4 regions of the Gemmobacter nanjingensis genome follow, and region 4 is predicted to be linked to each of the others. Evidence: riboswitches for the same ligand, from Rfam matches in the RefSeq annotation. Region 4 holds a riboswitch; each other region holds the start of a gene.

Region 1 (7,829 bases), on a different contig from region 4:
CGGGGCGGATGGTCGCCAGCATGACATCCTGTGCGAGGATGCGCAGGCGAAAACTGTCGCCCGCCCGGCCCGCCACGCGCGGCAACCACAGCGGACCTGCGCTACAGTCCAGACGGCTGAGGCCGTCCTCGTCCGGCACCGCCAGCCGTGCGGAGAGGATCGCCCCGGCCTCGCGCAGTCCCAGCGCAGGTGCGGCAGCGGGGTCGGACAGGAGTTCGGTGGCCGGGCCTGCGGCGGCCACGCGGCCCGCCTCGATCAGCACCAGCGTGGTGGCCAGCCGCGCCACCTCGGGCATGGAATGGCTGACGTAGAGGATGGGCAGATGCAACTCATCCCGCAGCCGCTCCAGATAGGGCAGGATTTCGGCCTTGCGCGCCTCGTCCAGCGCCGCAAGCGGCTCGTCCATCAGCAGAAGGCGCGGTTCCGACAGGATGGCACGGCCCAGGGCGACACGGCTTTTCTCGCCCCCTGACAGCGCGGCGGGACGCCGGGCGAGCAAGGGGCCGATCCCCAGCATATCGACCACGCGGGCGAAATTGTCCGGTCCCCGGCGGTGCGCGAACCAGCGGCCATATAGCAGGTTCTGCCGCACGGTCAGATGCGGGAACAGCCGGGCGTCCTGAAACACATACCCCACCCTGCGCCGATGTGGCGGCAGGAAGGTGCGGGTTTCGGTATCCAGCAAGACCTCGCCCCCTGCGATGATGCGACCGTGGTCAGGGCGCAAGAGACCCGCAACAGCATTCACCACCGTCGTCTTGCCGGAGCCGGAACGTCCGAACAACACCGTCACACCCGGCGGTGCTTCGAACGCCACATCCAGCGTGAAGTCGCCAAAGCGATGGGACAGGTTCACCGACAGCGTCATGTCCCGGCGATCCTGCGCGCGACGGCCCGGCTGATCCATTCGGACAGCATCAGCGCGGCCATGGCGATGCCCACCGCCACCAGCACCAGACGCGCGGCCTCCTTCTCTCCGCCGGGCACTTGCAGAAAGGCATAGATGGCGGAAGGCAGTGTCTGCGTCTGGCCGGGGATGTTTGACACGAAGGTGATGGTGGCGCCGAATTCGCCCATCGCCTTGGCGAAGGCAAGGATCGTGCCCGCCAGAACGCCGGGCAGGATCAGCGGCAGCGTCACGGTCAGGAACACCCAAGGGCGCGAGGCACCCAGCGTGCCTGCTGCCTGTTCCAGCTTGGGGTCCACCGCCTCCACCGCCAGCCGGATGGCCCGCACCATCAGCGGGAAAGCCATCACGGCGGCGGCCAGCGCCGCGCCGGTCCAGCGGAAGGCCAGCACGATGCCGAACCACTGGTCGAGGATCTGGCCCACCGCGCCCTTGCGCCCGAAGGTCAGCAACAGCAGATAGCCCGTCACCACTGGCGGCAGGATCAGCGGCAGGTGGACGATGCCGTTCAGCACCTGTTTGCCGCGAAATTCCCACCGAGCCAGCGCATAGGCAGTCAGAATGCCAAAGGGCAGGCTGGCGGCCACGGCCCAGAGCGAGACGCGCAGTGACAGCGCCACGGCGCGCCATTCGTCGGGGGAAAGCCAGTCTGTCATATGCCGCCGGTCAGGCCCTTACTTCAGGATCGCGAAGCCCTGCGCGCTGAAGGCCGCATGCGCTGCCTCGCCCGAAAGCGCCTCGTAAAAGGCTTTGTCCGCCGCATCTGCCGCCCCGGTCAAGAGGGCAGCGGGATAGACGATGGCCGGATAGCTGTCGGCGGGGAAGGTGCCGACCACGGTCACATTGTCATCAGCGGCAGCATCGGTGGCATAGACGATGCCATAGGGTGCCTCGCCGGTGGACACCAGTGCCAGCGCCGCGCGCACGTTGTCGGATTGCGCGACGGCGGGTTCCACCTTGTCCCACTGACCCAGCGCCGTCAGCGCGGCTTTGCCATATTGCCCGGCAGGCACGGAATCGACCATGGCCATCGCCAGTTTCCCGTCGCCCAGCAACGCGGACAGATCGAAGCCCGCCCCGATCTCAACCGGCGCCGCATCCTTGCCATGCGCGATCAGCACCAGCGTATTGCCCAGCAGATCCTCGCGCGTGCCCTCCACGACCAGCCCGGCGTTCTGCACCTCGTCCATCCAGTTCGGGGCGGCAGACACGAAGATGTCGGCGGGCGCCCCGGCAACGATCTGCTGCGCAAGCTTGCCCGAACCCGCATAGCTGATCACCACCTGATTGCCGGTTTCCGCCTGCCACTGCGAGGCCAGGTCATCCAGCGCGTTCTTCATCGACGCGGCGGCGAAGACCACGACCTCCTCGGCGGCGGCAGGGCTGGCAGCGAGGGCGAAAGCAAGCGTAAGGGCAAGACGGCGGGACATGGGAGACTCCGATATGTTTCGGAAAACATATCTGGCAGGCACCTCCCGGTCACGCAAGCGTTATTTTTTTTCAGACATATCCGCCTTGGTCGCAGGGGCAAGCAAGGCCTCCAGCGCGGTCACCTCTGCCGCCCCCGCCTGTTCGGCGGCCTCCAATACCGCAAGGTAGCGGCGCAGCACCTCTTGCCCGGTCTCTGTCACCTGCGCCCCGCCGCCGCCCGCCCCGCCCCGCGCACTGCTGACCAGCGGCTCACGGAAGGCCGCGTTCATTTCCTCCACCAGCGACCACGCCCGCTTGTAGCTCATCTGCATCTGTCGCCCGGCTGCGGCGATCGAGCCGGTCTCGCCAATGCGCTGCAACAGCTCGGCCTTGCCGGGGCCAAGCATGGCGGTGTCGAACAGGATGCGCAGCTTCAGCTTGGTCATCGGCGGGCCTTTCCGGGTGTCTCGGGCAATCATCGCCGCCGGCGCGCCGACAGGCAAGGGTGCGCCGCTTGTCGTGCCCGGGCTTGACGGCGGCGCCGAGTCATGCGCTTCTGGCCGCCGATGGTTCCCGGCAAATGCGACGCTGGGTGAAAAGGGAACACGGTGCGGTGTAGCCATCAGGCGCCAATTCCGTGACTGCCCCCGCAACTGTAAGCGGCGAGCGACCCCCAATGCCACTGGACCCCGAACTGCGGGGCCGGGAAGGCGGGGCAAGCTGCGACCCGCGAGTCAGGAGACCTGCCATCGAGAACCGCAACAACCACCGGGCGGGGTGCCCCGGGAAGGAGATCGTATGGACAGATCCCCGCGCAGGCCGATGGCCGCGCTTTCCACCGAAACCGGCGCGCGCCCCGCGCCGCATCAGATGCTTGTCTGCCAGTCCTGCCCACATGTCGGGCGCGAATGCAGACCCGGCCTGAACCTGTTGATCCAGCTGCGCGGCGCCCTGGCGCTGGCGGGTGTGGGGGCAGAGTTCGAGCTGTCGGGAACGCTGTGCGTCGAAGGCTGCCAGCGGCCCTGCACCCTGGCCTGGCGGGTCGCCTCGGGCGAGACCTGGCTGTTTGGCGATGTCGAAGATGGCCAGGATATCGACGCGCTGGTGGCCGGAACCGTGCGCCCTGCGGCTGCGGTCATCCGCACGGCGGCGGGGGCGATCCAATGACCCCGGCGCTGGAGTTCCGCTCGGTCTGCTGGGGTCCGAAGGACCGGCCCGACATCCTGACCGATATCAGCTTTTCCGTTCCGCAGGGGCAGATCATGGCGATCTGCGGCGCGAACGGGGCGGGCAAGACCTCGCTTCTGCGGCTGATCTATCGCCACCAGCCGCCCCGGCGGGGCACGGTATCGGTTACAGGGCGCGACCTGTGGCTCATGTCAGCGCCCGAGGCCGCGCGCATCGTGGCTGCCGTGGTGCAGGAGCAACCCACCGATTTCGTGCTGAGTGTGCGGCAGATCGTGGCTTTGGGCCGCTTGCCGCATCGCAAGGGCTGGGGCAGCGGGCTCGCTCTGCCCGGTGAGGCTGATTGCGCCATCATCGACGCCGCCATGGCCCGGCTGGACCTGACAGCCTTCGCAGACCGCAGTTTCGGCACCCTGTCCGGGGGTGAAAGGCAGCGTGTCATGGTTGCCCGTGCCCTTGCGCAAGAGCCGCGCATTCTGGTGCTGGACGAGCCGACCAACCATCTGGACATCCGCCACCAGCTTGATCTGTTGCGGCTGCTGCGCGATCTCGGCCTGACAGTGGTGACCACGCTGCACGATCTGCCGCTGGCGGCGGAATTTGCCGAACGCATGCTGATCCTGCATGGCGGCCGTATGCTGGCGGATGGTCCGCCCGATCAGGTGCTGCACGAGGATCTGCTGCACACCGCCTTTCAGGTGCGGGGCCGGATCGACCACAGCGGCACCGGCCCGCGCCTGTCCTTTCACCTCTGATCCGATCAGGAGTTTCCGATGATCCGTCTCGCCCTTGCGGCGCTGCTGCTGTCTGCCAGTGCGGCTGCTGCCTTCCCCGTCACCGTCAAAAGCTGCGACCGTGATGTGACCTTCGACGCCGCACCCACGCGCGCAATTTCCAATGATGTGAACCTGACCGAAATGATGCTCGTGCTCGGCCTGCGCGACCACATGGTCGGCTATACCGGCATTTCCGGCTGGAAGACGCTGGACCCCGAAATGCGCGAGGGCGTCGCCGAATTGCCGGAGCTTTCGGCCAAATACCCCAGCAAGGAAGTTCTGGCTGCGGCGGAGGCTGATTTCTTCTTCGCGGGCTGGAATTATGGCATGAAGGTCGGCGGCGAGGTTACGCCCGAAACGCTGGAACCTTTCGGCATCAAGACCTACGAACTGACCGAAAGCTGCATCCATATCGGGCCGAAAGCACGCAGCACGATGCAGGACATGTATCAGGACATGCTGAACCTTGGCCGCATATTCGGCGTCGAGGATCGGGCAGAGGCGCTGGTCGCAGGTTACAAGGCGCGGCTGGCCGAGGCGACGAAGGGCGTGGACCACGACCATCCGCTGCGGGTCTTTGTTTACGATTCGGGCGAAGAGGCGCCGTTCACTGCCGGCAAATACGCCATGCCGACCGCACTGATCGAGGCGGCGGGCGGCGTCAACATCATGGATGATCTGGACAAAAGCTGGGCCGAAGTGGCGTGGGAGCCGGTGGTGGCGCGCAATCCGCAGGTCGTGGTGATCGTGAACTACGGCGATGTGACGGCGGAACAGAAGATCGCCTTCATGAAGGGTAATCCGGCCTTCGCGGATATCGACGCGGTGAAGAATGATCGCTTCGTCGTGCTGGAATATGTCGAGGCGACGCCGGGGCCGCGCAATATCCGCGCGGTCGAAAAGCTGGTCGCCGGGTTCGCGGGCCAGTGACGATGCGGCTCGCCCTGCGTCGCGCCCTGCCGCGCCGGGCGGGCCTTGCCCTTGCCGTGCTGCTGGGGCTGGCGCTTTCGGTCAGCCTTGCGGTTTCGGTTGGATCGGTCGCCATCGCGCCGGGCACCGTCTGGGGGGTATTGCTCGACCGGCTGCTGCCCGGGCTGGTGACGCCCGACTGGGGTGTGGGGCAGGCGAATATCGTCTGGCAGATCCGCCTGCCGCGCGTGCTGCTGGCGGCTCTGGTCGGCGGCGGGCTGGGTCTGGTGGGCGCGGCGCTTCAGGCCGTTACCCGCAACCCGCTGGCCGATCCGCATTTGCTGGGCATTTCCTCGGGCGCCGCGTTCGGTGCGATTGCGGCTCTGTTACACACGGGCATGTTCCTTGGCCTGCTGACCGTGCCGCTGATGGCCTTCGGCGGGGCGCTGGCGGCCACGGCGCTGGTGCTGGGCGTTGTGGCGCTGACCGGCGCGGGGGCGGCGGACCGGCTGGTGCTGGCGGGGGTTGCGGTCAGCTTTATCATCATGGCCGGGGCCAATATCCTGATCTTCCTCGGTGACCCGCGCGCCACGCATACCGTGGTGTTCTGGATGCTGGGCGGGCTGGGCCTTGCGCAATGGTCGCATCTTCTCTGGCCGCTGGCGGTATTGCTGCCGGTGGGCCTGTGGCTCTGGTCGCGGGCGCCGGTGCTGAACGCGATGAGCCTTGGCGACGAAACCGCCGTAAGCCTTGGGGTCGAGGTCACGCGATTCCGGCTGGCGATCTTTGTCGCCGCCGCGCTGATCACCGGGGTGATGGTGGCCTTCTCCGGGTTGATCGGCTTTGTCGGGCTGATGATGCCGCATCTGGTGCGGATGCTTGTCGGGGGCGACAATGCCTGCGTGCTGCCCGGATCGGCACTGGCGGGGGCGGTGTTCCTGATCGGGGCTGACGCTGCGGCGCGGGTGGTGCTGGCGCCCGAAGATCTGCCCATTGGCGTCGTGACCGGCCTGTGCGGCGGGCTGTTCTTCATCTGGCTGATGGCGCGACGGCGCTAACCACGCCGCCAGCGCGCCGCGCGGCGTTCGGCGGGCTGGATCAGCGCAAGGTCGATCACCAGCATCACCGCGACGAAGGCCAGTGCATAGGCCAGGACGCCCGCAATCTCGAAAAGCTGGAATTTCAGGTGGATCTGAAAGCCGATGCCGCTGGAGCGGCCCAGAAACTCCACCACCAGCACGATCTTCCAGATGATCGCCAGCCCCGCCCGCGCGCTGGCCACCAGAAAGGGCGCAAGCTGCGGCAGCAGCACATGCCGCGCCCAGATCAGGCGCGACAGGCGAAAGACGCGGGCCATGTCGTTCAGCTCGGGTGACAGCGTGCGCGCGCCTTCCCGCATGGTCACCAGCACCATGGCGGTCTTGTTGATGGTCACGGCGGCAATGGCGGCCACCTCATTCAGCCCGATCCACAGATAGCACAGCACGATGACGACCAGCGCGGGCAGATTGAGGAAGATCAGCACCCAGGGGTCCAGCCAGCGGTTCAGCCGGGGCAACCGGCCCAGCGCCACCCCCAGTACCGTGCCGAGCGCCATCGACAGGCCGAAAGCAAGTGCCACCCGCACCAGCGTCGCCGTCATGTGATGCCACAGCCGCCCTGATCTGGCCTCCTCCCACAGGACCGCTGCCACTTCGGGTGGGGCGGGCAGGATGCGCGGCTCGCCCCGCAACAGCGACAGCGCCCACCAGAAGGCCACAAAGCCGGTGAGCGACAGCAGGAAGATCAGCCGGTCGGCCGGGGTGCGGGCGGAAGGCTCCATCCTCCGACCATAGCGCCGCCCACTGCCGCCCGCGCTGCGACCTTCGTCCAATTTTCGGGCAGGCGCGCGAATGCCTAGTCTGGCGCATGCGTATCCTGCACCTTGTTCTTTGCTGGGTTATGATGACCGGCGCCGCCCTTGCCGCGCCGCTGGACCGCGACCAGATCGCGGCTTTCGTCGTGCCGCCCTATGCGCTGGGCGAGCCGGTGAATGACAAGGGGGTCTGGAGCCTTCTGAACTCTGGCGGGGCCGAGGCGGGCTATGTGTTTGAAACCGCGATCATGGCGCCGCTGCCCGGCTTTTCCGGCGGGCCGATCAATATGCTGGTGATGCTGGATCTGGATGGCCGCTTTATCGACGTGCGGCTGATTTCGCATAACGAGCCGATCTTCGTCTCCGGTCTGGGCGAGGCGCCGTTCCGCAAGTTTCTGGAACAATATCGTGGCCATTCGATCAATACCCCGATGGTGGTGGGTGTGCCCTATGGTGATGCCGGTGCGGGCAGCGGGCTGGTCTATCTGGACGGGGTGCTGAAGGCCACGGCCTCGGTCCGCATCGCGCACGAATCGATCCTCGCGGCCACGCTGGAGGTCGCGCGGGAAAAGATGCAGGGCATCAAGTCCGTGCCCCCCGCCACCCCCGACCCCGCGCATGACGAGGCGTTGGACTGGCAGGCACTGGTGGATCAGGGCATCGCGCGGCACTTGCGGGTTACGAATGCCGAACTGGACGCGGCCTTCGCTGGAACGATCTGGGCAGATGACGACCCGGAGGCGCAGGCCGATCCGCAGGGATTGTTTCTTGACCTCTGGCTGGTGGA
Region 2 (7,829 bases), on a different contig from region 4:
TGGCGGTGATGTCGAAATCGCCGAAGCCGTGACCGGCATCCTCAAGGATCGCGGTGCCGGTATAGGTGCCGTCGGGCACGCCCGCGATCAGCTTGCGCATATGCGCCTCGGCCATGTCGAGCAGTTCGGCGATGCAGTCCTGCACCACGTCTTTGCCGTATTTCTTCATCAGGTTGATGAGGTTGCGCGCGCCCACCTGACAGGCGCCGATCAGCGCGTTGAAGTCGCCCTCCTGGTCGCGGCGTGCGCGCATGTTGGTCAGGAGCAGGTTCATCACGTCATGGCGCGGCTTGCCCTTGTCCCACAGTTTCACCGGCGGGATGCGCAGGCCTTCGGCGAAGATCTCGGTCGCATTGGGGTTGTAGCCCGCCGGAACCGGGCCACCGATATCGGTCAGGTGGCCCTTGCAGACGGTCCAGAATACCAGCTCACCTTCATAGAACACCGGGTAATACATGCAGGTGTCGATGATATGCGAACCGCCATAGGCCGGATCGTTGTGCAGGATCAGGTCACCCTCGTGGATCTCGCCCTCGAAGAACTTCGCCACCGATTTCATCGCGGGGATCAGCGAGCCGAGGTGGATCGGGATGTCCTGTCCTTGCAGGATCATCTCGGGCGTGTGGTTGAACAGCGCCGTCGAATAATCATGCGCGAGGTTGAAGACAGAGCTGCGCGCCGTCTGTTCCAGCGTCAGGGTCATTTCGCGCTGGGTGGTTTCCAGCACACCGCGCACCACCGAAAGGGTGATCGGGTCCACGTTGCGTTTGGTCATGTCGGTCCTTCCCGTTGGGAAGCAGCCACGAAAACAGGCACGCCGGGGGCGCGGTTGTCCTTCTCCCTGTTTCCGGGCCGCTCGCCGGCCTCTCAAGATGGCAGACAGGATGACGCGGGACGCGGCCACGATCTTGCAGACCGGCGCGGGATCATTTGCAAACCGGCGCAGGGATGGGCAGGGCCTTGACGCCCTGCGCATGACCCTTTGTCATTCCGTGCAGGCCGGGCGCGTCGCCGCGAAATTTTCTTGAACGGAAGGGCGTTCGTGGTTAGCGATTCTTGCAGGCCCTCCGGGGGAGATCGCCATGGACATCATTGCCCACAGCACGGCCCTGACGGCCCCCGCGCAGCGGGCGGTGCACTGGAACCGTGTCATTGCCGAGACCTATTTTCCGCTGCATCTGACCTATCGGGATGCGCGCAGCTTCACCGGCACGCTGGAGCGGCGCGAGATGGGGCAGGTGTCCCTGTCGCGGCTTTGCACGGAACCCCTGCAATACGAACGCCTGCCCGACCACATCTCGCATACGCGGGAGGAGGAATATCTGGTCACCATTCCGCGCCGCAGCCCGGTGGAGTTTCATCAGCTTGGCCGTCAGGTGCGCTGTGATCCCGGCGGGTTTATCCTGGAACGCGGGGACGAACCCTATCGGTTCTCCTATGGCGCTGCGAACGAACTGACGGTGCTGAAAATCTCGAAGCGCATGCTGGCGGAAAAGCTGCGCGACCCGGATCGGTTCTGCGCGCGCATCATAGACGCGGGCAGTGGCCTGCCCGCGCTGTTTTCGGCGATGATGGGGCAGCTGCAGGTACTGCCGGAAACCGAGGCGCGGGCGGCGGCCATTCTGGGGCGGCAGACGGTCGAGGTGCTGGCGCTGGCGCTGGAGGGCAATACCGAAGATGGCGAGGCGGGCGTGCGCACCGCCGTGCGGGCGGGTCATCTGCGGCGGGCAGAGCATGTCATCCGGCAGAACCTGTCAAACACCGCCCTGTCACCGGAATATGTGGCCGATGCCTGCGGCATCTCCAAACGCTATCTGCACGAACTGTTCAGCGATACCAACAAGACCGTCTCGCAATTCATCCGCGAGGAACGGCTGATCGCGGCGCGGGATGTGATCGGCGCCTCGCGGCATCTGCCGATGGCCGAGATTGCCTATCGCTTCGGCTTCTCCGATCAGGCGCAGTTCTCGCGGCTGTTCAAGGCGTTGTTCGGCCTGACCCCGACCGACTGGCGCAGGCAGGCTGGCGATGCTTGACAGGCGGGCCGGGTGCTGCGCAGCCTGACCCCGCGAACAGGAGGGGGCGCCATGCAGGATCATCATTGTCACACCAGCAGCATCGTGGTGAACCGCCCGGCAGAGGTGGCCTTTGCCATCATGTCCGACGGGATAGCGCAGGGCCAGTGGGCCTGGGGCAGCGCCAACCGGCGCGAGGCGGAGCCGGGGCTGTTTGTAGGCACCTCGGTCTTTTCGGGCAAGGAAACCTGGGTCCGGCTGAACGCTGATCCGGCACGGTTTCAGGTAGATTACGACGTCGGCCCGTCGAAAGAGGCCATGCAGTTTCGCAACATGTCGCGGGTGATCCCCGGTGACGTGCTGAAGATCGGCGCCGACAAATGCGTGGTGACGCTGCTGACATGGCGGCTGGCCACCCAGACCGATGCGGAATGGGAGCAGATGGGCTGCATCCACGAGGCGGAGATGTTTCTGATCCGGGGCCTTCTGGAACGGAGTTAACCGTTCCCGGCCAGTGCGGTGATCACCTCGAAGGCCGTGGCCACATCGGCCTCGGTCGCGTCGAACTGGCCGACCTGAAAGCGGATCACCAGCCCATCCTGCACCCGCGTCTGCGTGATGTAGATGCGGCCATCATCGTTGATCCGGTTGATGAAGGCCTGCTGCGCCGCCTCATCCGCGCCTTTCAGCCGGAAGGTGAACAGTGACAGGACCGGCTCGGTCATGATCTCGAACCGCGGATCGGCGCGCAGCCTGTCTGCCAGCGCCTGCGACCAGCGCACATGGTTGCGGATGCGGGTGCGCAGCCCTTCCAGCCCGTAATGCCGCAGCACGAACCAGAGTTTCAGCGCACGGAAGCGGCGGCCCAGCGGAATCGACCATTCCGAATAATTGACGATCCCGTCCGCGCCATGGGTCTTGAGGTATTCCGGCCGGATCGCCAGCGTCCGCACCAGCGGCTCGGGGTCGCGCAGGAAATGCGCCGCGCAGTCGAATTGCACGCCCAGCCATTTATGCGGATTGAACACGATGGAATCGGCGCCTTCTATGCCGGTCCACAACTCGCGGAACTCCGGGCAGATCATCGCGGCGCCTGCCCAGGCTGCATCGACATGGGTGTAAAGCCCGTGCGCCTTCGCCACGGCAAGCGTCGCCGCAATGTCGTCGCAGGCGCCGGTTCCGGTGCCTCCGGTGCAGGCGATCACCCCGCAGGGGTGCAACCCCGCCGCCAGATCGGCACGGATGGCGGCATCCAGCGCCGCCGGGTCCATGCTGCGCCGCGGGCCTTGCGTCGGGATGCGGACGAGGTTCGCGGCCCCGATGCCGGAAATCCAGATCGCCCGGTCGATGGAGGTATGCACCTCGCCCGAACAATAGACCCGCAGGCGCGGCTGGCTGCTCAGGCCCTGTTCATTGCCGGCCCAATCCAGTGCGCGCTCCCGCATCGTCAGCACAGCGGCGAGCGTGGCGGACGAGGCGCTGTCCTGAATGACCCCCTTGAATCCCTCTGGCAGACCAACCGACTGACGCAGCCAGTCCATCATCACCGTCTCCATCTCGGTCGCGGCGGGCGAGGTCTGCCACAGCATGCATTGCGCGGCGACGGTGTTGGCGAGAAACTCGGCCAGCATCGAAGGCGGCGTGGCATTGGCGGGGAAATAGGCGAAGAAGCGCGGGTGCTGCCAGTGCGTCATACCGGGCATCACGATCTGTTCGAAATCGGCGAAGATTGCCTCCATCGCCTCGGGCGTTTCCGGCGGACAGGCGGGCAGGGCGGCGGCCACTTCGCCGGGACGGGTGCCGGCGCGGACCGGGCGCTCGCGCAGACCCTGATGATAGTGTGCGCCCCAATCGGCGATACGGGCGCCCCAGCGGGCGAAATCGGTCCAGTTCATCGGGGCTCCTTGGTCGTGGCTTCGGGGATGGCGCAGAGCTTACCGCATTGTGCCTGTGGGGCTGGGCTTTCCGGATCGTTCAGCCCGCATCCTGCGGCGTGGTCATCTGCGCTCCTCCCCCGGGTGGGCAAAGCTTTGCTGCTTGGCCCGGTCCCGTCAAGCAGGCTGGGTGCGTGCATGGTGCCACAGCGGAATGCGATCCACCCGCCGCGCTGCGGCGCGGCCTTGACTCGCGCAGCCCCCGGACCCTAGATCGCAGGACCAAGTTCCGGCCCGCCGGATGAAAAGGGAATACGGAGGAACGCCTGCGTTCTGGCCGTAGCTGCCCCCGCAACTGTCAGCGGTGAGCGACGTCGATCATGCCACTGGGGCGGCAAAGCCCCGGGAAGGCCGGCAACGCTACGACCCGCGAGCCAGGAGACCTGCTTGGAGGATCACCCTTTCCGGGCGCGAGGGGCGCCATGGAAGCGGCCTTAACCGCAGCGGTGACAGCAAGCACTGTCTGCGGAACCCTTTCCGCGACACATCGGGTCTGTCGGGCATTTGCCCGCGATTGGGAGAACGGAACATGGGTTCCAAACGCGTGTCGTATCTTGGTCTTCTGGCCACCACCTGCCTTCTGGTGCCGGGCGCTGCCGTGGCGCAGGAGGTCACCGAAATGGATGAGATCATCATTTCCGGCGGCCTGACCGGCATTGCCGCCAATGCCTATGGCCGGTCGGTCACCGTGCTGGATGGCGCCGAAATCGCGGATCGCGGCATCGCGACGGTGCAGGATGCCCTGCGCGCGCTGCCAGGGGTTTCCGTGACCGGCTCGGGCAGCACCTATACGCAGGTGCGTATCCGGGGCGGCGAGGCCAGCCATACGCTTGTGCTGATCGACGGGATCGAGGCCAGTGCCGGGTCCGATGAATATGTCTTCACCGGGCTGGAAGCCGCCGATATCGACCGGATCGAGGTGCTGCGCGGCCCGCAATCGGCTTCTTACGGCTCCAATGCCTCGACGGGGGTGATCAACATCATCACCAAAAAGGGCGATGAGGGCACGCATTACGGCGGCCGGATCGAGTTCGGCAACGGCACTGCCGCCTCGGCCTTCCTGTCGCAGCGCAGTGCGCGCGGCGGGCTCAAGCTGAGCCTCTCGGATCGTGATGACAAGGGCTATGACCAGTCCGGCGATGGCGGCGAGAAGGACGGTATCCGCCGCCGCACCCTGAACCTGTCGGGCGACTGGCAGGCGACCGAGGATCTGACGCTGGGCTTCACCCTGCGCCGCTCGAAAGAGCGCTACGACTATGATTCCGAAAACTGGGCCGCGACCGATGCCGACAGCTACGTCGTGGATGACCCGGCGCCCTACAGCAACCGCGATGAACAGACCGGCGCTTTGTGGGCGGAATTTTCGATGCTGGATGGCCGGATGACCCATCGGCTGGAATGGCAGAACACGCTGTTCAGGCAGAGCTTCAACGGCGGCCCGACCACGCGGAGTGAGACCGGGAAGCTGAAATACCGGCTCAGCTACGCGCTGGACGGACAGGCGGTGGAAGATGCGTCGCACCTGCTGAACCTGCTTGCGGAAAAGGAGGATGATGAATCCTCGGCGGCGCCGGGTTACAAGCGCGGCATGACCTCGGTCGCGCTGGAATATCGCGGTTTTCTTGACAACGGGCTGGACATCCAGGCTGGCATCCGGCGCGACAACAACAAGACCTTCGAGGATTTCACCAGCTGGAACATCGGCCTGTCGTGGCGCGTGCCGGATACCGGGCTGCGCGTCCATGCCTCGGCGGGCCGCGCCTCGGTCAACCCGTCCTATTACGAACTTTATGCCGATGACAGCTACACGCTGGGCAATCCCCGTCTGGCACCCGAACGCAACACCGGCTTCGATCTGGGGATCGAGACCGAGGTTCTGGGCGGTCGCGGCCTGATCGACATCACCTATTTCAACGAGAAGCTGGAAGACGAGATCACCTATGCCTATGGCGCGGCACCCGATGGCTCGGGCCGGGCGACCTATGTCAACCAGTCGGGCAAAAGCCCGCGTCAGGGGATCGAGCTCAGCGGTCGCCTGCAAGCCACCGACACGCTGTCTCTGGGGATGAACTACACCTATCTGGACGCAAAGAACCCCGACGGCTCGGTCGAGATCCTGCGCCCCCGGCACGAGCTTGGCCTGTCAGGCACCTGGCAGACCTTTGGCGGCCGCGGTTCGGTTACGGCGGACATCCGCTATGCGGCGGGGAATTACAGCACCGAATACTGGGGCGCCTTTGCAACCCGCAAGACCCCGGTCTGGACCACCGTGAATGTCGCCGCGCGCTATGATCTGACCGACAGCGTGCAGCTGACCGGGCGCGTCACCAACCTCTTTGACCGCAAGAATGTGGAAACCTGGGGTTATGCAACGCCAGGTCGCACCGCATGGCTGGGGCTGGAGGCGAAATGGTAAGGCAGCTTGCGCTGCTTTTGCTGCTGGCCGGTCCGGTAAGCACCGGGCCGGGGTTCGCCGCGCCGGACGCCCCCCGGCGCGTCGTCTCGATCAATCTCTGTACCGATCAGCTTGCTATCCTCCTGGCCGCGCCGGGGCAGTTGATTTCCGTCTCCGATCTGGCGCAGGACCCGCGCTCCTCCACCATGGTCGAGGCGGCCATGGCCTATCCGGCCAATCAGGGTCAGGCCGAGGAGGTTTACCTGATGAAGCCCGATCTGGTTCTGGCCGGAGCCTATACGGCGCGTGCCACGGTATCGATGCTGGAAAGGCTGGGTATCCGCGTGGTCACCTTCCCGCCTGCGAGTTCCATCGCGGAGGTGCGGCAGGGCATGATCGAGATGGGCCGCGCTCTGGGCCGTGAGGCGGCGGCGCAGGCCATGCTGGAGGCGTTCGATGCCCGTCTCGCGCGGCTGCCACCGGCCCCGTCGCAGCGCCCAACCGCCGCGACCTTCGCGGCCAACGGCTATGCCTCGGGCAGCCGGAGCCTTGCGGGCGAGATCATCGAACGCGCGGGCTATCACCATCTGGCCGAGGATCTGGGCATGCCCATGGGCGGCTTCCTGCCGCTGGAGGCGCTGATCATGGCCGACCCCGATCTGGTGATTGCGGGCGATCCCTATCCCGGCGCCTCGCGCGCCGAAGAGGTGCTGCACCACCCCGCGCTTGCCGCGCTGACCGGCGGGCAGACGGTGCTGGAGGAGAATGACTGGGTCTGTGGCCTGCCCGCGCTGCTGGATGCGACCGAACGGCTTGCCGCGACCCGCAAGGGGGTCGGGCCATGAGCTTTGCGCGGCTGCTGACCCTGCTGGCCGTGCTGGTTGCGCTGCTGTTCCTCGCCTCGCTGGTGACGGGCGTTGCGGCGGCGGGTCCAGGGGAATCCCTGCGCGCGCTGGTCTTTGGCGATGGCGGGCCGTTGACGCTGGTAATGCGGGAAATCCGGCTGCCGCGTGCGCTGCTTGCGGTGATGGTGGGGGTGAGCCTTGGCCTTTCGGGGGCGGCAATGCAGGGGCTCTTGCGCAATCCGCTTGCCGAACCCGGTCTGATCGGCGTTTCGGCCTCGGCGGCCCTCGGCGCGGTGCTGGCATTGCAGACCGGCTTTGCGGCGGCCTTCACCCTGGCACTGCCATTTTCGGCGCTGGCGGGGGCGCTTGCGGGAGTGTTGCTGATCCTGCTGCTGGCGGGCCGCAGCGGTGGCGCGCTGGCGCTGATCCTGGCGGGGGTGGCGCTGTCGGCGCTGGCCGCCGCGATGACCTCTCTGGTATTGAACCTGTCGCCCAACCCCTTTGCAGCCAATGAAATCGTGTTCTGGATGATGGGATCACTGGCTGACCGCAGCTTTGCCCATGTCTGGATCGCCCTTCCGATCATGGCGGCGGGCTGGCTTGCACTGGCGCGGACAGGTCGGGGGCTGGAGGCGCTGAC
Region 3 (7,829 bases), 170 kb from region 4:
TCATGGGTCATGAAGGTCTGCATGACCGGCGCAGGATCGGCGAGGCCGGTCGTTTCGATCACCACGCGGCTGAAGGCGGGGCCCTTGCCGCTGTCCGCCTCATCCTTGAGGCGCAGCAGCGTCAGCCGCACATCGCCCGAGACCGTGCAGCATATACAGCCGGTGGAGGAGGCAAAGGCGCGGTCGCCCACGCCCTCCATCAGCCCGCCATCCACATCCACCGCGCCGAATTCATTGACGATGACCGCAGTATCGCCAAAGCCCGGCTCGGTCATCAGCCGGTTCAGCAGCGTGGTCTTTCCGGCGCCCAGAAAGCCGGTGAGGATGGTGACGGGGATGCGGTCGGTCATGCGGGTCTCCTGTTCCCGCCCATCGGTAGCCGCACCGCCCCTTGCGCGCAAGTCAGCGCGCCAGCGCGAGCAGACCCGGCACGTCCAGATACGCCTCCATGTGATCGGCGAGCGCGTCCAGCGTCGCCTCGACTGTGGCCTCATAGCCCAGCGCCGATGTGGCCCCGAGGCCCCGCAGGAAGGCCGCGCGGAAGGCATCGGCCCGGAACAGCCCGTGCAGATAGCTGCCAATGATGCGGCCATCAGCCGAGACCGCGCCTTCGGGGGCGCCCTCGACAAAGGCGAACGGCCGGGTACGGGCCGGGCCGTCGCTGCGCCCGATATGGATTTCATACCCCTCGACATCGAGGCCGGTGGCGGCATGGGTGGCGCGGGTGCGGGTCAGCCGCTTGTCCGGGGTCATCACCGTCTCAATGTCCAGCAGCCCCAACCCCGGCGTTTCGCCCGCCGGTCCCTCGATCCCCTCGGGATCACGCACCACATGGCCCAGCATCTGATACCCGCCGCAAATGCCCAGCACATGCCCGCCGCGCCGCACATGGGCGGCAAGATCAATGTCCCACCCCTGCGCGCGCAGGAAGGCCAGATCGCCGCGCGTCGATTTGCTGCCCGGAAGGATCACCAGATCGGCGTCGCCCGGAATGGGCTGCCCGGTGGGCAGCAGCGTCAGCCGCACGGCAGGCTCCTGCGCCAGCGGGTCCAGATCATCGAAATTGGCGATCCGCGACAGCGCGAGGCAGACCACATGCAGCGCGCCATCGCCGCGCGCGCGTGGCAGGTCCAGCGCATCCTCGGCGGGCAGCCGCGCGGCATCGCCAAACCACGGCAACACTCCGAACCCACGCCAGCCGGTGCGATCCGCGATCAGCCGGTAACCGCCATCGAACAGGCGCACATCGCCCCGGAACTTGTTGATGAGGAACCCCACGATCATCGCAGCATCCTCCGGGTCAAGCACCGCCTGCGTGCCGATCATCTGCGCGATCACTCCACCCCGGTCGATGTCCCCGGCCAATACCACCGGCACATCCGCCGCCCGCGCGAAACCCATATTGGCGATATCGCCCGCGCGCAGGTTGACCTCGGCGGGGCTGCCCGCCCCCTCGACGATCACCAGATCATGCGCTGCCCGCAACCGGGCAAAGCTTTCCTGCACCGCCCCCATCAGACGTGGCTTCAGCGCCGGATAATCCGCCGCCCGCGTCGTGGTCAGCCGCCGCCCCTGCACCACCACCTGCGCGCCGGTCTCGCTTTCCGGCTTCAGCAGCACCGGGTTCATATCCACCACCGGCTCCAGCCCGCAGGCCAGAGCCTGAAGCGCCTGCGCCCGCCCGATCTCGCCCCCATCAGATGTAACGGCGGCGTTGTTCGACATGTTCTGCGGCTTGAAGGGCGCCACCTTCAAACCGCGTCGCCGCGCTGCCCGGCAAAGCCCCGCGACCAGCATCGACTTGCCGACATTGGACCCCGCCCCCTGGATCATCAGCGCCGTCATCGCGCCTCTCCCTGGACAGGATGGGGGCGCTGCCCCCTCGGCCCTGCGGGCCTCACCCCCGGGATATTTAAGGCCAAGATGAAATGGCACCCAGCCCGATTTGGGCGCCGCATCCCGGGCCGTTTCCACGGCAGAGACGCGGCGCTTTCACCTTGGACGGCCATCGGGATCCCTCCCTGTTCCGCCCCTTCAACCTGCCGCGATTCGGTTAACATCTCGTTGCTTTCATCTTGGCCTTAAATATCCCGGGGGAGTCGCGCAGCGACGGGGGCAGAGCCCCCTCCCCGGCCGGTCAGAACTCGACGCCCTTCTGGCCCTTGATCCCCGAGCGGAACGGATGCTTCACCAGCGCCATCTCGGTCACCAGATCGGCCAGTTCGATCAGCTCTTCCCTGGCGTTGCGGCCCGTGAGGCAGACATGGGTCATCGGCGGCTTCTCGTCGCGCAGGAAGTCCAGAACCTCGTCCAGCGGCAGATAATCATAGCGCAGCGCGATATTGATTTCGTCCAGCAGCACGAAGCGGATCTCCGGGTCGCGGATCAGCTCTTTCGCCTTCTCCCAGCCCTTGCGCGCCATGGCGATGTCACGGGCGCGGTCCTGGGTTTCCCAGGTGAAGCCCTCGCCCATGGCGTGAAACTGGCAGAGACCCGCGAAATTCTCTTCGATCAGCCGCCGCTCGCCCGTATCCCAGGCGCCCTTGATGAACTGCACCACGGCGCAGGGCATGTCATGGGCGATACAGCGCAGGATCATGCCGAACCCGCTGGAGCTTTTGCCCTTGCCCGCGCCGGTATGGACAATGAGCAGCCCCTTTTCGCCTTCTTTCGTCGCCATGATCTTGTCACGGGCGGCTTTCTTCTTCGCCATCTTGGCGGCATGGCGGGCCAGATCCTCGGCCGGAACTTCGGTCTGCGGGGCAGTGTCTTGCATCGTATCCTCCTGTTCGCGGGGCAGCATAGCGGTGGCCCTTGTCCATCGGAAGCCGCGAAGCGACGGCCCGCGCGCGGCGCGCGCCATGTCGCGCCTGCCCGCCGAAGCGGCGCGGGCCGCGCTTGACTTCGCCGGGGGATGTGGCACAAGCGGGCCATGCTGGTTCCTGCCGCGAGGCAGGTGAAAAGGGAATGCGACAGGCTCAAGGGCCAAGCGCAGCCGCCCCCGCGACCGTGACCGGAGAGACCCCATACCACTGGCAAACAGCCGGGAAGGTCGGGGTCGGGGAGAAATCCACTCCGCAAGCCGGGAGACCTGCCAGCGATCTGTTTTGACGGGCGGACGGGGTGTTCCGCGACCGGCAGAGGTGACTGCCTGTCACCCCTTCCGCGCCTGCATCCCTTTTGCCAAGGAAGGGATGATCCGATGGCGCAGACCACGCTCCATGTCTGTCTGACCTGCCGGCGCGAGGGGGTGGACCCCGCCGCGCCGCGCCCCGGTGCCGTGCTGCACGAGGCGCTGGCGCAAGCAGGCGCGCCGGAAGGCGTGCGCATCGTCGGGGTCGAATGCCTGTCGGCCTGTTCCAACGGCTGTGCGGTCGCGCTCTCTGCCCCCGGCAAATGGACCTATGTCTATGGCCGGCTGGACCCTGATACCCATGTCGCTGCCATTCTGGACGGCGCCACGCGCTTTGCCGGAACCGCTGACGGAGTTGTGCCCTGGCGCGAGCGGCCCGAGGTGTTCCGCAAGCAATGCCTTGCCCGCATCCCCCCATTCCACTCTGACGCAACACAGGAAGCCGCCGAATGACCGATCTGACCAAAGTCCCCGTCACTGTGATCACCGGCTTTCTGGGTTCGGGCAAGACCACGCTGATCCGGCATCTGATGCAGAACCCACAGGGCAAGCGGCTGGCCGTTCTGGTCAATGAATTCGGCACCGTGGGGGTGGATGGCGAGATCCTGAAATCCTGCGCCGATGCGAATTGCCCGGTGGAGAATATCGTGGAACTCGCGAATGGTTGCATCTGCTGCACCGTGGCCGAGGATTTCATTCCGACGATCGAGGCGCTGATGGCGATGCCGCAGCGCCCCGATCATATCCTGATCGAAACCTCGGGCCTCGCGCTGCCGAAACCGCTGCTGAAAGCCTTCGACTGGCCCGCGATCCGCTCGCGCATCACGGTGGATGGCGTGGTGGCGCTGGCCGATGCCGAGGCGGTGGCGGCGGGGCGTTTCGCCTCCGATGTCGCAGCGGTGGAGGCGCAGCGCGCCGCCGATGACAGTCTTGACCACGAAACCCCGCTGTCCGAGGTGTTCGAGGATCAGATCGCCTGCGCCGATCTGGTGTTGCTGACCAAGGCCGACCTCGCGGGCGAGGCCGGTCTGGCCGCCGCGCGCGGGGTGATCGAGGCCGAGGCGCCGCGCAAGCTGCCGATCCTGCCCGTTTCGGAAGGTGTGGTGGACCCGCGTGTCGTACTGGGCCTGAATGCGGCGGCCGAAGACGACCTTGCCGCCCGGCCCAGCCATCACGATGGCCATGACGACCATGAACATGATGATTTCGACACGGTGGTGATCGAACTGGGCGAGGTGGCGGACCCTGAGGCGCTGCAAGCCGCGATCATCCGGCTGGCCCGCGAACAGGACATCCTGCGCGTGAAGGGCTATGTCGCCGTAGCGGGCAAGCCGATGCGGATGCTGGTGCAGGCCGTGGGCGCGCGGGTACGGACACAATATGACCGCCCCTGGGGCGACACACCGCGTGCGACCCGTCTGGTGGTCATCGCCGAGCATGACAAGGTGAACGAAGCCGCCATCCGCACCGTGCTGGAGGGCTGAGCCTTGCACGTCGTCTTCCGCGAAAGTCACGGGCTGGAGGAGACCGACACGCCGTTCGATCCGGGGCAAAGCCCGGCGGATCTGGTGGTTCTGTCGTTTTCCGACAGCGACCTTGGCGCTTTCGCGGCAGGATGGCAGCGGGCGAAAGCGGCGGGCGATGTGCCTTCGCTGCGGCTGGTCAATCTGGTGGCGCTGCGCCATCCGGTGTCGGTCGATACCTATGTCGAGGCGACGCTGTCCGGGGCGAAGGGCATTCTGGTCCGGCTGATCGGCGGTGAAAGCTACTGGCCCTATGGCCTCGCCTCGGTGCAGGATCTGTGCCGACGCAAGGGCATCGCGCTGGCGGTGCTGCCCGCCGACGGGCGGCCGGATGCGCGGCTGGACGACCTTTCTACCCTGCCCAGCGGCACGTTGCGCCGTCTGGCTGTGCTGTGTGACGCGGGCGGCGCGGTGGCAGCGCTGGCGGCGCTGGCGCAACTGGCGCTGGCGGCGGGGCTTTACATGGCGCCGGTGGCCGGGGCCAAGACCCTGCCCGATAGTGGCTGGTATTGCCCTGACCGGGGCGTCATTGCCTCGCCCGAAAGTGAAGCGCCGCTGATCGCCGTCACCTTCTATCGGTCTTACCTGACCGCCGCCGATACCGACCCGGTGGATGTGCTGATCCGTGCGGCACGGGCGCGGGGTTTCCGGGCTTTCGGCCTGTTCGCCCCCTCGCTGAAAGGCCCGCATGCCGCGTTGGTCGCCGAGGCGCTGCACGCCGCGCAGCCGGTGGCGGTGATCAATGCCACCGCCTTTTCCGCCAGGGGCGAGGCTGGTCATTCGCCGCTGGATGCCACTGGCTGTCCGGTCTGGCAGGTGGCGCTGTCGACCGCGCGGCGCAAGGATTGGGCGGCCGCAGAACGCGGGCTGTCGCCCGCCGATCTGGCCATGCATGTCGTGTTGCCCGAGGTCGATGGCCGGATCTTCGCCGGGGTGGTCAGCTTCAAGCAACCCAGCCCCCGCGACCCTGACCTGCAATTCTCGCGCTTCGTGCATCGCGCTGACGAGGGCCGCGTGGCAGCGGTGATCGACAAGGTTGCAGCGCGCTATCGGCTGGGCGCCACGCCTGCGGCGGAACGGCGGTTGGCGCTGGTGCTGTCCACCTATCCCGGCAAGGGCTGGAACCTTGCCCATGCCGTTGGTCTGGATGCGCTGGCTTCGGCAGAGGCGATTGTGGAAACGCTCCGCAGCGCGGGCTACGCGGTGACGCCCGGCACGGATCTGGGCCGCGCGCTTCAGGCCGAAATGCTCGACTGGCCGCTGGCGGATTATCGCGCCGCGCTGGCTGCCCTGCCCGCGCCGCTGCAAACGGCCCTGCACGCCACATGGGGCGCCCCCGAGGATGACCCGGCTTGCGAGGGCCAGTTCTTCCGCTTCCGGGCGCTGCGTCGGGGCGCGGCGCTGGTGGCGCTGCAACCGGAACGCGGCACGGCGGCATTGCGTGATGGCGAATATCACGACACTGGCCGCGTGCCCTGCCATGGTTATGTGGCCTTCTACCTGTGGCTGCGGGCGCAGGGGCTTCATGCGCTGATCCATGTCGGCGCGCACGGCACGCTGGAATGGCTGCCCGGCAAGGCGGTGGCGCAATCCGATGCCTGCTGGCCCGAGGCGCTGGTGGGCGATCTGCCGGTGATCTACCCGTTCATCGTCAATGATCCCGGCGAGGCGGCGCAGGCCAAGCGCCGCATCGGTGCGGTCACCTTGGGCCATATGCCGCCGCCGCTGATGCAGGCGGGCACGCCCCCCGCGCTGTTGCGGCTGGAGCGGCTGCTGGACGAATATTCCACCGCCGACGGGCTGGACCCCGCGCGCCGCGACCGGCTGGTGGCCGATCTGCGGGCCGAGGCGCAGGCGGCGGGCGTCGAGGCCGATCTGGGCCTTGCCCCCGATGCCTCGGCTGCCGAGGCGATGGTGCGCATTGACCGTTTCGTCTGCGACGTGAAGGAAAGCCAGTATGGCGAGGGGCTGCATGTCTATGGCACGGCTGAGGGCGAGGCCGGGGGGCTGCTGACGGCGCTGGACGCGCGGCATGTGGCGCCGGGGCCATCGGGGTCCCCGGCGCGGGGACGGCTGGACGTGCTGCCGACCGGGCGCAACCTTTATGCCGTCGATCCGCGCGCCGTACCCAGCCGCGCCGCCCATGCGCAGGGAGTGAAACTGGCGGAAGAGCTGATCCGGCGGCATTTGCAGGATCAGGGCGATTACCCGCGCGCGCTTGTGGTGGACCTCTGGGGGTCGGCCACCATGCGCACGGCGGGCGAGGAATTTGCCATGGCGCTGCATCTGGCCGGGCTGGCGCCGCGCTGGGACGAAGGTTCGGCCCGTGTTTCGGGGTTTGAAATCGTGCCGCCCGCCCTTCTGGGCCGCCCGCGCGTCGATGTGACGTTGCGGGTGTCGGGCCTGTTCCGCGATGTCTTTCCGGGGCTTGCGCAATTGTTCCAGCAGGCGGTGGGCGCGCTGGCCGACCGGGACGAGGATGAGAACCCCTATGCCTCCGCCCCCGGCCCCCGCGTCTTTGGCCCGAAGCCGGGCCTTTACGGCACCGGCATGGGCGCCGCGCTGGAGGATTATTCCGATGCCGCCCGCGCGGCGGCGGGCGAGGCCTGGCTGAACGCCTCGGAATGGGCCATCGACGAGCAGGGCGCGGTGACCCCCGACCGGGCGGCGCTGGAGGCGCGGCTGCGCGGGGCCGAGGGCTTCGCCCATGTGCAGGATCTGCCCGAAACCGACCTGTTGCTGGCCGCCGATCATGCCGCGCATGAGGGCGGCTTTGCCGCCGCGCTGGCGCGGCTGGGCGCCGGGACCGTGCCGCTTTACCATCTGGACGCCACCCGCCCCGACCGGCCGCAGGCTCGCCTGCTGGGCGAGGAGATCGCCCGCGTGGTGCGCGCCCGCGCCACCCATGCAGGCTGGGCCGAGGGGATGATGCGCCACGGCTTTCGCGGCGCGGCGGAAATCGTGGCGACCGTGGATCACCTTGCTGCCTTCGCCCATCTGACCCGCGCCGTGCCGGGCCATCTGTTCGACCTCTGCCACGAGGCAACCCTGGGCCGGGCCGAGGTGGTGGCGTTTCTGGAACGCGAGAACCCCGAGGCTTTGGCCGCGCTGCACGACCGCTTTCACGCCCTGCATGCGGCAGGGCTGTGGGTGACGCGGCGCAATTCCATCGC
Region 4 (7,829 bases):
GTCGTCCAGTTACCCGAGTCTTAGTGTCGCGCGCCGGGGGCTGCAAGGGCGCAAGGGTAAACAGGATGTGGTGCGCGGATGGATGGACCGCGCCTTCCCGGCAGGCTAACCAAGGCAGCGAATGCGTTGACGGAGCCGATATGACACAGACCCCTCTCCGCCCCGCCCTGGCCGTGCTGGCCGCTGCCCTGCTCGCGGGCTGCGTGGTGATTCCGGTCCCCGCCTCCCGCGGGAAGACAACTGTCGTGGCAGGCCCTGCCCCGGCCAGCGCCAGTTGTCCCCGACCACAGGGCGCCACTGCCGACGAGGCGCGGATTCTGGCGCAGGTCAATGCCCTGCGCGCGGCGCGTGGTCTGGGCCGTCTGACGCCCTCCTCCCGGCTGCGGCAGGTCGCGCAGGCCCATGCCTGTGACAATGCCGCGCGTGGAAGCTATTCGCATACCGGATCGGATGGCGCGACGCTTCAGACCCGGCTGCACCGCTATGGCTATGCACCGCGGCGCGCATCGGAAAATACCGGCTACGGCTTTGATGACGCGCCCGACCGGCTGGTGGCCTTCTGGATGAACTCACCCGGCCATCGCGCCAATCTGCTGGACCCGCGCGTGACCGAGGCCGCTTTGGGGCTGGCGCAGGGCACACGTTCGGCCTGGGTGCTGGAGCTTGCCCTGCCCCGCTGAGCCTCAGCGCGCCAGCGCGAGTTCGGCCTTCAGCCCGCCCAGATCCTCGCTTTCTCCCAGACGCAGCGCGCCGCCATGGCTGCGCGCGACATCGGCGGCAATCGACAGGCCAAGACCCACGCCGCCGCCGCGATTGGGGTCGCGCGCGCCGTCCAGCCGGGCGAAGGGCTGCACCGCCTCGTCACGCCGCTCCATCGGAATGCCCGGCCCGTCATCCTCGACCACGATGCGCGCGCTGCGCTCGCCAACAAGCAGGCTCAGCCGCGCACGGGTGCCAAAGCGGGCGGCATTGCTCAACAGGTTCTCGATAGCCCGCGTCACCGCCTGCGGCCGCAGCCGAAGCGTCAGCGAGCCGTCGCATCCCCGCAGTTCCACCCGCTGCCCGCCGCGTTCAGCATTGTCGGCCACACGCCGCAGCAGGGCCGGCAGGTCAACCGCCTCGGTCTCTTCGGTGGCATCGCCCCGCGCGAAGGCCAGAAACTCATCCACCAGCCGCTGCATCTCGGCCACATCGCCCAGCAGCGCATCGGTCTCGTCATCTTCGGGCAGCATCGACAGGCCCAGCTTCAGCCGCGTAAGCGGCGTGCGCAGGTCGTGGCTGACCCCCGACAGCATCCGCGTCCGGCTTTCGATCGAGCGTTCGATCCGCGCCCGCATATCCAGAAACGCCGCCCCCGCCGCCCGCACCTCGGTCGCCCCGCGCGGACGATAGGGGATGTGCTGGCCCTTGCCGAACGCCTCAGCCGCCTGCGCCAGCCGCTTGATCGGTGCGATCTGGTTGCGCAGGAACAGATAGGAAATCAGTGTCATCACAGCCGAGGTGACGATCATCAGCACCAGAAGCTGATGCGGATTGGTGGCCGAGGTGCGGCGCCGGTCGATCACCACTCGCACCGGCCCGTCAGGCGTGGCGAAATCTGCGATCACGCGGCCGCTTTCGCGCGTCAGATCGGCGCCCAGAAACCCCGGCACCTCATCACGCAGGGTTTCGGCCACCACGCGCCCGGAAAGATCCAGCGCATCGTAGCGCAGCCCCTCCAGCGGCGGTGCCGCCGGACCCAGACCAAACCCCAGTTCCGACGCCACCATTTCGGCCCCGACCCGGTCACCTGCGGCCATCCGGTCCAGCACCAGACGCAGCTCCACGGCGATCCCGCCGGTCATCTGCAAAGTCACCCGTTCGAAATGCCGCTGGATGAAGGCTATGGACACGACAAGCTGGATCGTGACGATGGGCACGATCAGGATCAGCAGCGTGCGGCCGTAAAGGCCACGGGGCAGGATGGATTTCAGGCGAAAGCTCATGCCGCCCAGCCTAGCCGCAGCCCGCGCCCCGCGAAAGAGGAGAGCGACAATGCAGCCATGGACACCCGGCGAGGTAATCCGCCCCGAGGCCGGGGTCAGGATGGTGCTGGCCCCCAACCCCTCGCCCATGACGCATTGGGGAACCAATACCTACATTATCGGTGAGGGCGCGGTGGCGGTGATCGACCCCGGCCCCGCCCTGCCCGAACATCTGACGGCGATTCTGGCCGCCCTCGCCCCCGGCGAGCGGGTCAGCCATATCCTCGTGACCCATCCGCACCTTGACCATTCGCCGCTGGCGCGGCCGCTGGCCGAGGCGACAGGCGCCCCGGTGCTGGGATTCGGCCCGGCTGGCACCGGCCTGTCGCCCCGCATGGCGGGAATCACCGGATTGGGCGGCGGCGAGGGCATCGACACCGGCTTTACCCCCGACGTGCAACTGGCGGATGGTGACTTCATCCCGGGTGGAGACTGGCAGCTGGAGGTTCTGCATACGCCGGGCCATATGGCGGGCCATCTGGCCTTCGCGCTGGACGGGCTTCTGTTCACGGGCGATCACGTCATGGGCTGGGCGCCCTCACTGGTCTCGCCCCCCGAAGGCGATATGACCGATTACATGGCCTCGCTCGACCGTCTGGCCGCGCGGCCCTGGCGGCGGTTTCTGTCGGCGCATGGCCTGCCCGTCGAGACCCCCGCCGCGCGCCTTTCCGAACTGACCACCCATCGCCGCGCCCGCGAAACCGCCATTCTGGAGGCCCTGACCCAGGGTCCCGCGGGTCTCGATGCGCTGACGGCACGGGTCTACAGCGACGTATCCCCCGCCCTCCAGCCCGCAGCCCGCCGCAACCTTCTGGCCCATCTCATTGATCTGTCTCACAGAAAGCAGATCACAGCCGACCGGCCCACGCTGCATTCCGCGACCTTCACCCGCTCCTGACCAGCGCCTGACCCATCCGAGAACGCCACACATCGGCCCTGGAAAACTTTCTGCTCCAACCCCGTCATTTTTCTGCAATACCCCTCTTGCGACCCCCGAAACCCGAAGCTATACACCGCCTCGTGTTCCGGCGTAGCTCAGCGGTAGAGCAGTTGACTGTTAATCAATTGGTCGTAGGTTCGATCCCTACCGCCGGAGCCAAAAATCCCTAGGATTTCAGCTACATACAAAGCCCCCGCAAGGAGGCTTTTGTGGTTCTGAAGGCTGCGGAAGTTAGGCTTAAGGGCCTGCGGTGCCAGGCCAGCAGGATTGGTGCCGTCGGGCGCGATCACATCATCTGCGCCGTCCGATGCGGCTGTACGCGCCTCCAGCCTCCGGCCCCTCGCGCAAGATGCCCCGGAGGACTCCCTGCGCCCATCGGCCCACGGGGTTGCCGGGGCAGTCCGGCGAGCTGTGCGTCAGAACAGGCTGCCCTGATCCGGCCCCTCCTCGCGGGGACGGGGCTTGCGGGGGGTGCGCAGGGGGCCTTCGGCGGATGGCGCCACGGAGGTGCCGGGGCCGGTCGTGACGCGGCCGTCGCGGAACTCGATCTCCAGCGCGGCGGCCTCGCGGGCAAGTTCGGCACTGGTGATGACGGCGCCTCCGGCCCGTACGACGGCATAGCCCCGCGCCAGTGTCGCCTGATAGCCCAGCGTCTTCCGCATCCGCTCCAGCCCGTCCAGCCGTTCTGTGGCGCGGGCCAACCGTTGTGCAGGTGCGGTTTCCAGTCGGCTTGCCAGAACGCCCAGACGATCCCGGTCGCGGGCAATCTGGGTTTTGGCTCCGGACAGCAGACGCGCCAGCGCGGGCGCGAGCCGTGAGGCCCATTTATCGAGGCCCGCATGGCTGCGCTCCTGCCGCCGCTCCATTCCCGTATCCGCGCGGGCGGTCAGCACCTGCAGCCGCTCGGCCCGGCCCGCGATCAGGGCGCGCAGCGCCTCGGGACGCAGGCGCCCGGCACGCGCCTCGTAGGCGCCACGCTTGCGGGTGACCATCAGCCCCAACGCGCCGCCCAGCCGTTGCACCGCCGCGTCGAATCGCTGGCCCGGCCCGCCCAGCAGCATGTCGAGCCGGGGCAGCGCCCGGCCCAGATCGGACAACCGCACCCGCCGCCGCTCGGCCCCCTGCGCCATCGCCCGGCTGAGACGCGCCCCGAAGCCATCGACCGCGGCGAGCAGGTCCAGCCGCACCGGCACCGCCATCTCGGCGGCGGCGGTCGGCGTTGGCGCCCGGCGGTCAGCCGCGAAGTCGATCAGCGTGGTGTCGGTTTCGTGCCCCACGGCGGAAATCAGCGGAATGCGGCTGGCCGCCGCCGCCCGCACCACGATTTCCTCGTTGAATCCCCACAGATCCTCCAGAGAGCCACCGCCCCGCGCCACGATCAGCAGATCGGGCCGCGGCACTGGGCCGCCGGGTTCGATCGCGTTGAAGCCAAGAATGGCCGCCGCCACCTCGGCTGCGCATTTCTCCCCCTGGACCGCCACCGGCCAGATCAGGACATGGCGGGGAAAGCGGTCGCGCAGCCGGTGCAGGATGTCGCGGATCACCGCACCCGAGGGCGATGTGACCACCCCGATCACGCCGGGCAGATAAGGGACAGGCTTTTTGCGCGCGGGGTCAAACAGCCCCTCGGCCTGCAAGGCGGCGCGGCGCTTTTCCAGCATGGCCATCAGGGCACCGGCCCCTGCGGGGGCCACATCCTCGACAATCAGCTGGTATTTCGACTGGCCCGGAAAGGTGGTCATCCGGCCGGTGGCCACGACCTCCATCCCCTCTTCAGGGCGCACCTGCATCCGTGCCACCTGCCCCTTCCAGGAGACGGCGGCAATGACCGAACGGTCATCCTTCAGGTCGAAATACATATGCCCCGAGGACGGGCGCGAGACTCGCCCGATCTCGCCCCGCACGCGGACAAGGCCGAATTCGCCTTCAATCATGCGTTTCACTGCGCCGGAAAGCTCCGACACGGTATATTCGGGCTGGTTGCCCTGCTGGGGCTGGGGGTCTTCGAACAGGTCCATGACACCGTTTTGCCCCAAGCCCGCGCGGCCCGCAACCGCCCCGGCCCCGCCCGCCCGTCGCAAAGCGCACCAGACCGTCGCAAAGCCCGCTTGACGCAAGCGCCCTTTCGCCACAGAACGAGGCGGCAAGGTGTCCATCAGGTGCCAAGCACCGGACTCAATCGGGAACGGGGAAGGGCGAACCCAGTCAGGCGCCCGAAGCCCCGGCCGCCCCCGCGACTGTGAGCGGAGAGCGCCCCCATCCGCCACTGGTGCCCCAAAGGCACCGGGAAGGCCGGGACGCGCCACGACCCGCAAGCCAGGAGACCGGCCTTGCATGAACCGAAACCACGGCCGTCGGGTGTGACGGCCAGAGGAGACAGATCATGCATATCGAACCGGGCCTCGTTTCCGGGGCCAAGCTGATGCTTGGTGCCGCCACCGCCGCCACCGCCGGGCTTTACACGCTGAAAACCGCCTTTGCCGCGATCCGCGAACAGGGCGCCGTGTCACTGCTGGCGCGCAGCGTGCTGGCCACCGCCGCCACCTTCACCTTCTTCGAGGTGCTTCCCCATGTGCCCGTCGGCGTATCCGAGGTGCATCTCATCCTTGGCTCGACCCTGTTCCTGCTGTTCGGCGCCGCTCCGGCGGCCATCGGGCTGGCGCTTGGCCTGCTGATCCAGGGGATGTTCTTCGCCCCCTTCGACCTGCCGCAATACGGGATGAACGTCACCACCCTGCTGGTGCCACTGTTCGGCCTTCAGGCACTGGCGCGGCGCGTCATCGCCCCCGGCACCGCCTATGTCGATCTGCGCTACGGGCAGGCGCTGGCGCTGTCGACCGCCTATCAGGCGGGCATCGTCGCCTGGGTCGCCTTCTGGGCTTTCTACGGCATGGGCTTCAGCGCCGAGGCCATGGCGCAGGTCTCGACCTTCGGGGCCGCCTACATGCTGGTCGTCGCGGTGGAACCGCTGGTGGATCTGGCTGTTCTGGCAGCCGCCAAGGCCATCAAGGGCCTTGCGGGTTCCGGCCTTGTGACCCAACGCCTGCACGCCGCCGCCTGATCTTTCTGCCGCCGCCCAAAGCCGGGCGGCGGCCTCTTTGACCGAGCGACCATGACCCTTCACCTCAGCCTCGTCGGAATTGGCAGCGGCAATCCCGACCACCTGACGCGCCAAGCCATCCGCGCGCTGAACCGTGCTGATCTGATCCTCTTGCCGCGCAAGGGCAGCGCGAAGGCCGATCTGGCCGACCTCCGGCGCGAGATCCTCGCCGAGGTGCTGGAAAACCCCGCGACCCGCATTGCCGAATTCGACTATCCGACGCGAGACGCCGCAACTGCCGATTACCGCCAAAGGGTCGAAGACTGGCATGATGCCATCGCCGCCCGCTGGGTGGAGAGTATCGCGGCCCACCCCGGCGCGACGCGCGTCGCGCTGCTGGTCTGGGGTGACCCCTCGCTTTACGACAGCACCCTGCGCATCGCCACCCGGCTGAACCCGCGCCCGGACATCGAGGTCATCCCCGGCATTACCTCAATCCAGGCGCTGACTGCCGCCCATGCCATCCCGCTGAACGAGATCGACGGCCCCGTCACCATCACCACCGGGCGCCAATTGCGCGAAACCGGCTTTCCGGCTGGCGTCGATACCTGTGTGGTGATGCTGGACGGCGAATGTTCATTCCAGAGCCTGCCACCGGAAGGCATACAGATCTGGTGGGCGGGTTATGCCGGCATGCGCCTTCAGATTACCGACCATGGCCCGCTGATTGACGCTGGCCCACGCATCATTGCCGCCCGCGCCGAGGCCCGCGCCGCACATGGCTGGATCATGGATATTTACCTGCTGCGCCGCCGGGGCCAGGCGCAAATTTCTTCCTGAAGAAATTTGCAAATCTTTTCCTCAAAAGATTTGCGCGCGGCCCCCGGAGGGGCCGCGAAGCCGTTCAGAACACCGAATGCGCGGCGGTGTCCAGCGCGTGCCACAGGGCGGCGGCCGAAGAGCGCGCCCCGATCACGCTGACCTGCGCGGCGCCCCGCTTCACCACATAGACGCCCATATGCTCCAGAATGGTGCGGGTCGCGGCACCTTCCTGCGCGGTGGCCAGATCGACGTTGCACAGCCGCTCGAACAGCGCGGGCAGCCCTTCGCCGGTGACGTCGATCCGCACCCAGGCGTCGGTCTGTTCGGTTATCGAGGCCGCATCACCGAACACCGGCAGCAGCGCCGCGCGGCTGTCTTCATGCGTGGCAAAGGGTGCCTCGACCATCCAGCTGTCGGGCGACAGCCAGAAAGCCGCGAAAGGCGCGCGGGCCTCGAACCGGCCCGGACCGGGCAGCGGGATGCCGGCCGCAGCAGCAGACGCCGCCACTTCCGCCGTGCGCCCCAGGCGGGCCGAGACGGAGGCCAGCGCCACATCAACAACCTCGGTCAGCGTGACCGGGCCGATGCTGGCCCGCGCCGGGCTGGTGCCCCCCAGCGGGCAGAGGGGTTTCAGACGATGCTCAGCCACGGAGACGCTCTCCTTCCGGGTCAAAGAAATGCGGGCTCACGATTTCGACCTCGACCTCGGCCCCCGCCAGCAGGTTGGCCGAGCGCAGGCGCTGGCCGCGCCGCTCGTCACCCTTCTTCAGGTAGCCAAGCGCGATGGAACAGCCCAGATGCGGTGAATAGACCACCGAGGTGAGCCAGCCCAGATCATTGGCAATCACCGGCGCCGCGCCTTTCTCAAGGAAATGGCTGCCAGCGGTCAGCTTCTGTGCCGGATCGACGGGTTTCACACCAACCAGACGATAGCCGTTCGGGTCATTCATGCCCTCGCGCTGGCTCAGCACCATGCCGATGCTGTCTTTCTTCTTCGACACCA

What was found. A riboswitch is a leader RNA that binds a small molecule or an ion and turns the genes downstream of it on or off. The one in region 4 is predicted to bind cobalamin.
Region 1: linked by a shared signal. The riboswitch ahead of IE126_RS17640 (DUF1636 family protein) and the one ahead of IE126_RS02120 (energy-coupling factor ABC transporter permease) in region 4 are both predicted to bind cobalamin.
Region 2: linked by a shared signal. The riboswitch ahead of IE126_RS09560 (TonB-dependent receptor plug domain-containing protein) and the one ahead of IE126_RS02120 (energy-coupling factor ABC transporter permease) in region 4 are both predicted to bind cobalamin.
Region 3: linked by a shared signal. The riboswitch ahead of IE126_RS01245 (DUF1636 family protein) and the one ahead of IE126_RS02120 (energy-coupling factor ABC transporter permease) in region 4 are both predicted to bind cobalamin.

Annotation. Positions count from the first base shown of each region.
Region 1 covers NZ_BMYI01000012.1:126,624-134,452, reverse strand. The annotation lists gene modC (molybdenum ABC transporter ATP-binding protein) at 1-868, opposite strand, end outside; gene modB (molybdate ABC transporter permease subunit) at 865-1,563, opposite strand; gene modA (molybdate ABC transporter substrate-binding protein) at 1,582-2,337, opposite strand; gene IE126_RS17645 (winged helix-turn-helix domain-containing protein) at 2,398-2,763, opposite strand; cobalamin riboswitch at 2,868-3,082, shown strand; gene IE126_RS17640 (DUF1636 family protein) at 3,116-3,484, shown strand; gene IE126_RS17635 (ABC transporter ATP-binding protein) at 3,481-4,257, shown strand; gene IE126_RS17630 (ABC transporter substrate-binding protein) at 4,276-5,208, shown strand; gene IE126_RS17625 (FecCD family ABC transporter permease) at 5,211-6,245, shown strand; gene IE126_RS17620 (ABC transporter permease) at 6,242-7,009, opposite strand; gene IE126_RS17615 (4Fe-4S binding protein) at 7,132-7,829, shown strand, end outside.
Region 2 covers NZ_BMYI01000004.1:116,866-124,694, reverse strand. The annotation lists gene capB (caprolactamase subunit beta) at 1-775, opposite strand, end outside; gene IE126_RS09575 (AraC-like ligand-binding domain-containing protein) at 1,083-2,036, shown strand; gene IE126_RS09570 (hypothetical protein) at 2,088-2,516, shown strand; gene IE126_RS09565 (pyridoxal phosphate-dependent decarboxylase family protein) at 2,513-3,910, opposite strand; cobalamin riboswitch at 4,157-4,354, shown strand; gene IE126_RS09560 (TonB-dependent receptor plug domain-containing protein) at 4,479-6,365, shown strand; gene IE126_RS09555 (ABC transporter substrate-binding protein) at 6,359-7,189, shown strand; gene IE126_RS09550 (FecCD family ABC transporter permease) at 7,186-7,829, shown strand, end outside.
Region 3 covers NZ_BMYI01000001.1:239,578-247,406, forward strand. The annotation lists gene IE126_RS01230 (CobW family GTP-binding protein) at 1-350, opposite strand, end outside; gene IE126_RS01235 (cobyric acid synthase) at 403-1,845, opposite strand; gene cobO (cob(I)yrinic acid a,c-diamide adenosyltransferase) at 2,138-2,776, opposite strand; cobalamin riboswitch at 2,920-3,113, shown strand; gene IE126_RS01245 (DUF1636 family protein) at 3,203-3,586, shown strand; gene cobW (cobalamin biosynthesis protein CobW) at 3,583-4,617, shown strand; gene cobN (cobaltochelatase subunit CobN) at 4,621-7,829, shown strand, end outside.
Region 4 covers NZ_BMYI01000001.1:407,739-415,567, forward strand. The annotation lists gene IE126_RS02095 (CAP domain-containing protein) at 141-680, shown strand; gene IE126_RS02100 (ATP-binding protein) at 684-1,985, opposite strand; gene IE126_RS02105 (MBL fold metallo-hydrolase) at 2,035-2,922, shown strand; tRNA gene IE126_RS02110 (tRNA-Asn) at 3,049-3,123, shown strand; gene xseA (exodeoxyribonuclease VII large subunit) at 3,381-4,982, opposite strand; cobalamin riboswitch at 5,094-5,311, shown strand; gene IE126_RS02120 (energy-coupling factor ABC transporter permease) at 5,348-6,025, shown strand; gene cobF (precorrin-6A synthase (deacetylating)) at 6,077-6,844, shown strand; gene IE126_RS02130 (sarcosine oxidase subunit gamma) at 6,909-7,475, opposite strand; gene IE126_RS02135 (sarcosine oxidase subunit alpha family protein) at 7,468-7,829, opposite strand, start outside.